One region of the Variovorax terrae genome, then DNA from elsewhere that is predicted to be linked to it. Evidence: predicted binding sites of a transcription regulator. Region 1 holds the regulator's gene; the other holds the start of a gene.
What was found. The regulator LexA, encoded in region 1, represses DNA repair genes until DNA is damaged. The targets are predictions, from matches to a motif close to ACTGTATNNNNATACAGT.

Region 2: a site for LexA is predicted at 4,020-4,037, ahead of recA (recombinase RecA). Genes of this name have one in related genera too.

Annotation. Positions count from the first base shown of each region.
Region 1 covers NZ_JALGBI010000001.1:1,960,267-1,965,828, forward strand. Annotated here, with positions in the region: gene adk (adenylate kinase) at 1-117, shown strand, start outside; gene MMF98_RS09255 (asparaginase) at 295-1,230, opposite strand; gene lexA (transcriptional repressor LexA) at 1,309-1,995, shown strand; gene MMF98_RS09265 (helix-hairpin-helix domain-containing protein) at 2,013-2,297, shown strand; gene MMF98_RS09270 (hypothetical protein) at 2,472-2,813, shown strand; gene MMF98_RS09275 (DUF1993 domain-containing protein) at 2,824-3,339, opposite strand; gene MMF98_RS09280 (D-2-hydroxyacid dehydrogenase family protein) at 3,431-4,438, shown strand; gene MMF98_RS09285 (MFS transporter) at 4,489-5,562, shown strand, end outside.
Region 2 covers NZ_JALGBI010000003.1:427,073-432,634, reverse strand. Annotated here, with positions in the region: gene sucD (succinate--CoA ligase subunit alpha) at 1-102, opposite strand, end outside; gene sucC (ADP-forming succinate--CoA ligase subunit beta) at 116-1,279, opposite strand; gene argC (N-acetyl-gamma-glutamyl-phosphate reductase) at 1,441-2,364, shown strand; gene recX (recombination regulator RecX) at 2,452-2,910, opposite strand; gene recA (recombinase RecA) at 2,917-3,978, opposite strand; gene MMF98_RS21455 (MarR family winged helix-turn-helix transcriptional regulator) at 4,119-4,610, shown strand; gene MMF98_RS21450 (response regulator) at 4,668-5,342, shown strand; gene MMF98_RS21445 (sensor histidine kinase) at 5,424-5,562, shown strand, end outside.

The DNA of each region.
Region 1 (5,562 bases):
TACTACAGCACCTGGGCCGCAGCCGAACCGGCCGCCGCGCCGCGCTACCGCGCCATCAGCGGCCTGGGCACGGTGGACGAGATCACCGCGCGCGCACTGCAGGCACTGGCGGGCTGAGCCCCCTCGAAGCGCCTACGGCGCCTCCCCCCAAGGGGGCGCCACCAGCGGCCCGGCAGAGCCGGTTCCGCGGTGGCCCTGGACTAGGCCGCGAGCCGTGCGACCCACCATGAAATCCACGCCCCGCCTGCCGGGGCGTTTTTCTTTCCGGGGCCGGCCCGGCAGCAACGAATCCCCTTAGCGCAGCAACCCCAGCAGCAGCGCCACGCGCGCCTTCACGGGCGACAGCCCCTGCGAATCGGCGATGGCGTCACCGGGCCTGGGCAGCACGCGCCCGTCGGCGCAGCGCGTGGCGCGCACCACCTTCACGCCGGCAGCCTGCGCGTCGAGCAAAGCGGTTTCGAGTTCATGGTGCAGGCTGCCGTTGCCGGTGCCCGCCGCCACCAGGCCCTGCACGCCGTCCTGCACCAGCGCCCGCACCACGGCGCCGCTGGCGCCGGCATAGTTCATGACGATTTCCACGCGCGGCCAGGTCGCCTCGTTCGCTATCTTTTCGATAGCATCTAATGACCACCCCGCCTGGACCTCTGGCCAATTTCGCGTCAAACGCACAGCGCCTTCCTCGACATAGCCGAGCGGCCCGCCCTCGCCCGAGCTGAAGGCATCGAGCCGGTAGGTGTGGGCCTTGCGAACCTCCAGCGCGCCGTGCACCACGCCCGCGCACACGGCCACCACGCCATGCGCGCCCGCCGTGCGCGCCACGGCTACGGCGTCCAGCAGGTTCTGCGGGCCATCCGGCGAGAGGGCCGTGGCCGGGCGCATGGCGCAGGCCAGCACCACGGGCTTGGCGGCCGCCAGCACCGATTGCAGGAAGTACGCGGTCTCCTCCAGCGTGTCGGTGCCATGCGTGATGACGATGCCCTGCACCTCGGGCTGGGCCAGCCAATGGGCGCAGCGCCGGGCCAGCGCGGCCCAGATGCCGAAATCCATGTCCTTGCTGTCGACCTGCGCCACCTGTTCGGTCAGCAGCGGCACGCCGCGCAGCGCCGGGAGGGCCGCCACCAGCTGCTCCACACCAACCTGCGCAGCGGTGTAGCCGATGTTGTCTCCCGCCGTCGCGGCCGTGCCGGCGATCGTGCCGCCGGTGCCCAGAACCACAATCTTTTGCGCCATCGCTTGCAAACTTTCAAAAACTGGTTAAAAATACAGTTACTGGATATTAAGACAGTGATGTGCCCCCAAGGAGCCGCCATGATCGACCTGCCGCAGTTTCCCGTCAAACTCACCGCCCGCCAGCAGCAGATTCTGGACCTGATCCAGAGCGCCATCGCCCGCACCGGCGCGCCGCCCACGCGGGCCGAGATCGCCGCCGAGCTCGGCTTCAAGTCTGCCAACGCCGCCGAGGAGCACCTGCAGGCGCTGGCGCGCAAGGGCGTGATCGAGCTGGTCAGCGGCACCTCGCGCGGCATCCGCCTCAAGAGCGACACGCTGCGCTCCATCAACGAGTCGCGCATCAAGCAGTTCTCCCTGCCGCTGCCCAGCCTGGCCCAGCTGGCCCTGCCCCTGGTGGGGCGGGTGGCCGCCGGCTCGCCCATTCTCGCGCAGGAGCATGTGGACCAGACCTACTACGTCGAAAGCAGCCTGTTCCAGCGCAGGCCCGACTACCTGCTCAAGGTGCGCGGCATGTCCATGCGCGACGCCGGCATCATGGATGGCGACCTGCTCGCCGTGCAGGCCGGCAAGGACGCCAAGAACGGCCAGATCGTGGTGGCGCGCCTGGGCGACGAAGTCACGGTCAAGCGCTTCAAGCGCAACAAGCACCTGATCGAGCTGCACGCCGAGAACCCCGACTACCAGACCATCATCGTCGAGCCCGGCGAGCCCTTCGAGATCGAAGGCCTGGCCGTCGGCCTGATCCGCAACACCATGCTGATGTAGGCGAGCGAGGCATTCCCATGAAGGCGGCAACGGCGCAGCAGGCCCAGGCCCTGGAGGACATCCCCAACATCGGCCGCGCGATCGCCAGCGATCTGCGGTTGATCGGCATCCACCAGCCGCAGCAGTTGCAAGGCCGGGATGCGCTGGCGCTGTACCGGTCGCTCAACCGCGCCACGCACCAGCGCCAAGATCCGTGCGTGCTCGACACCTTCATGGCTGCGGTCGACTTCATGAACGGTGCAGCGCCCGCGCCCTGGTGGCACTACACGGCGCAAAGAAAGAGCTTGTACAGGGATCTCTAGACAAGAAAATTTCCGCAGCGCCAGGTGGCGGGCGTATGGCAGTCACAGGCCATCACCCTGGCGCAGCGGCTGGTTCAGCAATCCTGCCTGTGTTCAACCTCTGTTTTTGACAATCCGCGAGACAGCGCCCGCCCTTGGCAAGGCCCTGCCCCGCACCGACTGGAAAGGTTTCACATGGGAATCGCATTGTTTGCCGTCAGCGGCCTCTTCTCTCCACTGCAGGCCCTGGCCCACTGGCTCATGCCGGGCGTGGCGCATCCGGCCCGCGCGGGACGCCGGCCCGGCCGGCGCGCCAGCCCGTCTGCTATCAAACCCATAGCAGACAATGACCGCTGCACCTGGACCTCCGCCCCCAAAGCATCCAATCTTCGGATTCACCGGCCGCTGCGCGTGGTGCGCGTGCTCGAAGCCGGCCGCCCGCCGGCGGATGCGGGCCGCATGGTGATCTCGGGCAGCATGGCCGATGTCTGCGCCGAGCTGGACCGGCTTGCCGCGCTCGAAGCCACGCGGCACTGACGCGGTACGCTCAGGCCTGGCTGCCCAGCAGGTAGTCGGTCTTGCCCAGCGCCACGCCGTTGTGCCTCAGGATGGCATAGGCCGTGGTCACATGGAAGAAGAAATTGGGCAGGACCCAATGCTTGAGGTAGGCCTCGCCCTTCATGGTGCGCGTCTTCTCACGGCCGACCGGGAAGGTGATCTCCTTGTCCTCCGTGCCATCGAGCCGCTCGGCGGGCACGCTCTCCAGGTAGGCCAGGGTTTTCTCGATGCGCGCCTTCAGTTCGGGCAAGGTGGCCTCGTTGTCCTCGAACTTCGGCGCCTCCACGCCCGACAGCCGCGCCACGCCGAGCTTGGGGCCGTCGCAGGCGATCAGCACCTGGCGCGTGAACGGCAGCATGTCGGGCGCCAGGCGGCACTGCAGCAGCACGGCAGCATCGAACTTCTTCGCCTCGGCATGGGCCTGCGCCTTGTCCAGGAAATGGCTAAGGTTGCCGAGCATGGATTTGAAAATCGGCAGGCTGGCCGACGACATGGAAATGGACATCTGAAACTCCGGTGTGAATTCTGTACGGATTGAAACCGCGGGGGCGGGCCATGCGCCGAAAAAACTGCATGTGCCAAGGCACAATGATGGCATGAACATTGTGATCCTCGACGACTACCAGGATGCGGTGCGCAAACTCGACTGCGCCGCCCGGCTCGACGCCTTCCCGGCCAAGGTCTACACCAACACGGTCAAGGGGATCGGCCAGCTCTCGGTGCGGCTGAAGGACGCCGACGTGATCGTCCTGATCCGCGAACGCACGCACATCACGCGCGCGCTGATCGAAAAACTGCCCCGGCTCAAGCTGATCGCGCAGACCGGCAAGGTCGGCCCCCATGTCGACGTGGCGGCCTGCAGCGAGCGCGGCATCGCGGTGGCCGAGGGCGTGGGCTCGCCGGTGGCGCCGGCTGAGCTGACCTGGGCCCTGATCATGGCGTCCGTGCGCCGCCTGCCCCAGTACATCGCGCACCTCAAGCATGGCGCCTGGCAGCAATCGGGCCTCAAGGCCGCCTCGATGCCGCCGAACTTCGGCCTCGGCACCGTGTTGCGCGGCAAGACGCTGGGCATCTGGGGCTACGGCAAGATCGGCCAGCTGGTGGCGTCCTACGGCCGCGCCTTCGGCATGCATGTGCGGGTCTGGGGCCGCGAGGCCTCGCGCGAGAAAGCCGCCGGCGACGGCTACCAGGCCGCCAGCAGCCGCGCGGCCTTCTTCGAGGAGTGCGACGTGCTGTCCGTGCACCTTCGGCTCAACGACGAGACGCGCGGCATCGTCACGCTGGAAGACCTGTCGCGCATGAAGCCCACGGCGCTGTTCGTGAACACCTCGCGCGCCGAACTGATCGAGACCGACGCCCTGATCGCGGGCCTCAACCGCGGCCGCCCGGGCCTGGCCGCCATCGACGTGTTCGAGAGCGAACCGATCCTGCAAGGCCACGCCCTGCTGCGGCTGGAGAACTGCATCTGCACGCCGCACATCGGCTATGTGGAGCAGGACAGCTACGAGCTGTATTTCAGCGCGGCTTTCGATAATGTGGTCAACTTCATCAAGGGAACGCCAACCAACATCGTCAATCCTGGGGCCTTGCAGGTTCGTCGTTGAGCGCAGCCAGTTCGGTTGCTGTATTTCTCATGCCAGCAACCGGAGATCCGATGGACACCACAGGCACGACTGCCCGACAACCGCCGCTGCCCGGCGTGCTCTGGGCGCTGCTGCTCGGCAACTTCGTCATCGGCACGGGCGTGATGGTCGTGCCCGGCACCCTCAATGAACTCAGCAGCTCGCTGAACGTCCCCGTGGCCACGGCCGGCCAGCTGATCTCGGCCGGCGCGCTGGTCATGTGCCTGGGCGCGCCGCTGCTGGCCGCCGTGGTGGCGGGCTGGGACCGCCGCCGCCTGCTGACGCTGTCGCTGCTCTGGTACGGCGTGCTGCATCTGCTGTGCGCGGCCATGCCGAGCTTCGGCACCCTGTTTCCGGTGCGCGTGCTGGCCGTCATCTCGCCGGCCATCTTCACGCCACAGGCCGCGGCCTGCGTCGGCCTGCTGGTGCCGCCGGCGCAGCGCGGGCGGGCCATCACCTTCGTCTTCCTCGGCTGGTCAGTGGCCTCGGTGCTGGGCTTGCCGCTGGCCGCCTGGATCGGCGGCAGCCTGGGCTGGCGCAGCGCCTTCGCGCTGGTCGGGCTGATGAGTTTTGCCAGCATGGCCTGGGTCTGGCGCGCCATGCCCGACGGCATCCGCCCACCCGCCCTGTCGGCGGCAGCCTGGCGCGAGACGCTGCGGTCGCGCGCGCTGATGCTGTGCGTGGCGGTCACCGTGCTGTACTCGGCCGGGCAGTTCGTGCTGTTCTCCTATTTCGCGCCCTACTACAAGGCCCGCCTCGATCTGTCGCCGCTCCAGCTGAGCCTGCTGTTCGCCTGGTTCGGCGTTTTCGGCTTCATCGGCAATGTCTGGATGTCGCGCAACATCGACCGGCTCGGCACCGCGCGCGCCGTGATGATCAGCATCGCCGGCATTGCGCTGAGCCTGCTGCTGTGGCCGCTCGGCACCAGCCTCCTGCTGGCTGCACTGGTGATGGTGCCCTGGGCGCTGGGCTGCTTCTCGTCCAACTCGGCCCAGCAGGCGCGCCTGGTCGGGCTGGCGCCCATGCTGGCCGCCGGGTCGATCGCGCTCAACACCTCGGCCATGTACGCAGGCCAGGCACTGGGTGCGGCCAGCGGCGGCTGGCTG
Region 2 (5,562 bases), on a different contig from region 1:
GCCGTTGGCGTATTCCTGGCATTTCTCCGTGTGGAACTGGCCGGTCTTGCCGGTGATGCCCTGGGTGATGACCTTGGTGTCTTTGTTGATGTAGATCGACATGACTGTGTTCCTCTTAGGCTTTGACGGCGGCAACCACTTTTTGGGCCGCTTCGGCCATGGTGTCGGCGCTGATGATGGGCAGACCGCTTTCGGCCAGCATCTTCTTGCCCAGCTCTTCGTTGGTGCCCTTCATGCGCACCACCAGCGGCACGGACAGGTTCACCGCCTTACAGGCCGTGATCACACCGGTGGCGATGGTGTCGCACTTCATGATGCCGCCGAAGATGTTGACCAGGATGGCCTTGACCTTCTTGTTCTTCAGCATGATCTTGAAGGCCTCGGTCACCTTCTCGGGGGTGGCGCCGCCGCCCACGTCGAGGAAGTTGGCCGGCTCGGCGCCGAACAGCTTGATGGTGTCCATGGTCGCCATGGCCAGGCCGGCGCCGTTCACCAGGCAGCCGATGTTGCCGTCCAGGCTGATGTAGGCCAGGTCGAACTTGGAAGCCTCGACTTCCGCCGGATCTTCCTCGTCCAGGTCACGCAGGGCCACGATCTCGGGATGGCGGAACAGGGCGTTGGCATCGAAGTTGAACTTGGCGTCCAGCGCCATCAGCTTGTTCTTGCTGTCGCGGTTCAGCGGGTTGATCTCGACCAGCGAGGCGTCGGTGTCCATGTAGCACTTGTAGAGCTTCTGGAACACGTCCACCGCCTGCTCGGTCGACTCGGCGGGCAGGCCGATGCCGGCGGCGATCTTCCTGGCTTGCTCGGCGGTCAGGCCGGCCAGCGGATCGATGAACTCGGTGATGATCTTCTCGGGCGTGGAATGGGCCACTTCCTCGATGTCCATGCCGCCTTCGCTGGAAGCGATGAAGGCCACCTTCTGCGTGGCGCGGTCGGTCACCACGGAAACGTAGTATTCCTTCTGGATGTCGGCACCGTCCTCGATGTAGAGGCGGCGCACCTTCTGGCCTTCGGGGCCGGTCTGGTGGGTCTTGAGCTGCATGCCCAGGATCTCGCCGGCCAGACGCTTGACGTCGTCGATCGACTTGGCCACCTTCACGCCGCCGCCCTTGCCGCGGCCGCCCGCGTGGATCTGCGCCTTGACCACCCAGACCGGGCCGCCCAGCTTCTGGGCGGCTTCCACCGCCTCCTGCACCGTGAAGGCCGGAATGCCACGCGGCACAGGCACACCAAAATTGCGCAAGATTTCCTTGCCTTGGTACTCGTGAATCTTCATGAGGTCTCTCTCAGGAATGGATGGTTTTTTCGCCCGGCTGCGCAAATCTGCCGTTGGGCAGCAGGCACTGGACACAGCAGCCGGGAACTGTATCATGTTGCAATGCACAAAATCCGTGCATGCGACGGCACGCATTTTCGAGCACATTGGCAGGAGCAACGATGCCCAAGGTCTTTATTGACGGCGAAGCCGGAACCACCGGCTTGCAAATCCGCGAGCGGCTGCAGCAGATGCCGCAGGTCGAGCTGGTCAGCATTGCGCCCGAGCTGCGCAAGGACCCGGCCGCCAAGCGCGCGCTGGTGGCCGGCGTGGACCTCGTCATCCTGTGCCTGCACGACGATGCCGCCCGCGAATCCGTCGCCCTGATCGACGACGTGGCTCGGGCCAGCGGCCAGCCGGGCCCCAAGATCATCGACGCCTCGACCGCGCACCGCACGGCGCCGGGCTGGGTGTTTGGCTTTCCCGAACTGGTGCAGGGGCAGCGCGAGGCCGTGGCCAGCGCCCGCCGCGTGGCCAACCCGGGCTGCTACGCCACGGGGGCGATCGCGCTGATCCGCCCGCTGGTGGATGCCGGCCTGGTGCCGGTCGACTTCCCGCTGGCGCTGCCGTCGGTGAGCGGCTACTCGGGCGGCGGACGCAGCATGATCGAGGCCTACGAGAGCGGCTCCGCTCCGCCGTTCGAGACCTATGCGCTGACGCTCAACCACAAGCACCTGCCGGAGATCATGAAGTACACCGGCCTGACGCGCCGGCCCCTGTTCGTGCCGTCGGTGGGCAACTTCAAGCAGGGCATGCTGGTGCAGTTGCCGCTGCACCTGGACGTTTTGCCCGGCGCCCCGAAAGCCACCGACCTGTACGAAGCCCTGGCGCGGCACTACGCCGGCAGCGAATGGGTCACGGTGGAGCCGGCCACGGACGACGGCAAGCTGGACGCCACCGCGCTCAACGACACCAACAAGATGGAGTTGCGCGTGTTCGGCAACGAGGCGTTCCGCCAGGCCGTGCTGATCGCGCGGCTGGACAACCTTGGCAAGGGCGCCAGCGGCGCGGCGGTGCAGAACCTCAAACTGATGCTGGGGCTGTGAGCCGCTCGCTACTGATTTGATAGCATCAGATGACCGCAGGACCTGGACATCCGGCCGAAATGGCTGAAAACCTGCGCTGAGGCGGCCTCAATCCTCGCCGTCCGCCCCCGCGGACACCACCCGGCGCACCACCTCGGCGCCAAAGCCGCGCGAGGCCAGGAACCGCATCTGCCGGCCGCGCTCGGCGGCATCGGCGGGCGGCTCGCCGAATTTCTTGCGCCAGACTTCGCGGGCGCGGGCCAGCTCGGTGGCCTGCAGGCCGGCCACGGCATCCAGCACCGCCTCCGGGTCCAGCCCCTTGTTCTGCAGTTCCTGCCGGATGCGCGCCGTGCCGACGCGGGCGGCGCGGCGGTGGATCACCGACTCGACCACGCGCTGCTCGTCGATGAAGCCCTTGGCCTGCAGTTCGTCGAGCGCCCGCGCGAGCTGGCCAGGCTCTTCCTCAAAGGAGGCCAGCTTGCGCTCCAGCTCGGCCCGTGAGTACTCGCGCGCCGACAGCAGGCGCAGGGCGCGGCCTTTGAGGGACGGCTGACCGGCCAGCGCCATGCCGCCCTACGCCTTCTCTTCGTCGACTTCGGCCGCCAGCAGCGGGATGCCCAGCGACTCGCGCACCTTGTTCTCGATCTCGAAGGCGAGCGCCGGGTTCTCGCGCAGGAACTCGCGCGAGTTGTCGCGGCCCTGGCCGATCTTCTCGCCGTTGTAGGCGTACCAGGCGCCCGACTTCTCCAGGATGCGCGCGGTCACGCCCATGTCGATGATCTCGCCATGGCGGCTGATGCCCTCGCCGAACAGGATGTCGAACTCCGCCGTCTTGAACGGGGGCGCGACCTTGTTCTTCACCACCTTGACCTTGGTTTCGTTGCCGATCGCCTCTTCGCCCTTCTTGATGGTGCCGGTGCGGCGGATGTCCAGCCGCACCGAGGCGTAGAACTTCAGCGCGTTGCCGCCCGTGGTGGTTTCGGGGCTGCCGAACATCACGCCGATCTTCATGCGGATCTGGTTGATGAAGATCACCATGCAGTTGGTCTTCTTGATGGTGGCGGTGAGCTTGCGCAGGGCCTGGCTCATCAGGCGGGCCTGCAGGCCGGGCAGCGAGTCGCCCATTTCGCCCTCGATTTCGGCCTTGGGCGTGAGCGCGGCCACCGAGTCGATCACGATCAGGTCGACCGCGCCGGAGCGCACTAGGCTGTCCACGATCTCGAGCGCCTGCTCGCCGGTGTCGGGCTGGCTGATCAGCAGGTCCGGCACGTGCACGCCCAGTTTCTGCGCGTACTGGATGTCCAGCGCATGCTCGGCATCGACGAAGGCGCAGGTGCCGGCCTGCTTCTGCATCTCGGCGATGACCTGCAGCGTCAGCGTGGTCTTGCCCGAGGATTCGGGGCCGTAGATCTCGATCACGCGGCCGCGCGGCAGGCCGCCCACGCCCAGCGCGATGTCCAGCCCCAGCGAGCCGGTGGAGACCACCTGGATGTCCTCGATCGCCTCGCCTTCGCCCAGGCGCATGATGGTGCCCTTGCCGAACTGCTTCTCGATCTGGGCCAGGGCCGCCTGCAAGGCCTTGGCCTTCTCGCTGTTGGCGCCACTGATGCTGCTGCCTTTGACTTGAGCGTCCATGAAAATCTCCTTGGGAATCAACGGGTTGAACGGCTGCAGCCAGTGTTTTTATCTACAGGCTGGATGTTTGACCAGTACTTTATCGCAGCTCTTCGCGCAAAGTAAGCCTTATTTTGGTCAGTTTGCCTTACCATCTGGCGATGACCTCCTCGCTCCCCGGCCTCCCCGCCGAAGACGGCTGGCGGCAGACCCACCTGGGCCGGCTGCTGGGCCATGCCATGCGGCGTTTCGACGCCCGCGTGCTGGCGCTGATGGCGCACAACGTGGAAGTGCCGCTGGCGCTGTCCAACCTCGCCGCGCGCGCCCAGGTCAGCGCCGCCCACATCCACATCACGCGGCACCTCGCGCTGGAGGGCTCGCGCCTGACCGATCTGGCCGAGCAGGCCGGCATGAGCAAGCAGGCCATGGGCGACCTGGTGGACCAGTGCGAGGCCTGGGGGCTGGTGCTGCGCGAGGCCGATCCGCGCGATGCGCGCGCGCGGCGGGTGCGCTTCACGCCCACCGGCCTGGCCTGGCTGCAGGCGTTCCGCGACGCCGTGGCGCAGGCCGAGGCCGAATTCCGCGCCGAAGTGGGGGCGGACGTGGCCACCGTCGCCATGATCGGGCTGGAGGCCTACGGCGCACAAGCCTAGAATTTCATTCAAAGCCCCGGGCCGGACGATGCCGGGACGGCACAACAGGAGACAGTCATGCGGATTCTGATTGCGGAAGATGACCAGGTGCTGGCCGACGGGCTGCTGCGCAGCCTGCGCGGCTCGGGCGCGGCGGTGGACCATGTGGCCAGCGGCACCGAGGCGGACGCCGCGCTCATGACCAACAACGAGTTCGACCTGCTGATCCTGGACCTCGGCCTGCCCAAGATGCACGGCCTGGAGGTGCTCAAGAAGCTGCGCGGCCGCGGCTCCTCGCTGCCGGTGCTGATCCTGACAGCCGCCGACAGCGTGGAGGAGCGCGTCAAGGGGCTGGACTACGGCGCCGACGACTACATGGCCAAGCCGTTCTCGCTGCAGGAGCTGGAGGCGCGCGTGCGCGCGCTGACGCGCCGCGGCATGGGCGGCACCAGCTCCACCATCAAGCACGGCCCGCTGGTGTACGACCAGGCCGGCCGCGTGGCCACGATCGACGGCAAGATGGTGGAGCTGTCGGCGCGCGAACTCGGCCTGCTCGAGGTGCTGCTGCAGCGCGCCGGCCGGCTGGTCAGCAAGGACCAGTTGGTGGAGCGGCTGTGCGAGTGGGGCGAGGAAGTGAGCAACAACGCGATCGAGGTCTACATCCACCGCCTGCGCAAGAAGATCGAGAAAGGGCCGGTGCGCATCGCCACCGTGCGCGGGCTGGGCTACTGCCTTGAGAAAATTCCTGGCTAACGCTATCAAATCAATAGCATCCAACGTCCACCCGACGAGAACATTGGCTTGTTTTGATGCGCAAACGGCGCGGGAGAGGCCATGAAGATCTTCCAGCGCGAGCAGCGCTCGCTGTTCGGCGAGATCCTCGACTGGATGCTCACGCCGCTGCTGCTGCTGTGGCCGGCCAGCCTGGCGCTGACCTGGCTGGTGGCGCAGGGCATCGCGGGCCGCCCCTTCG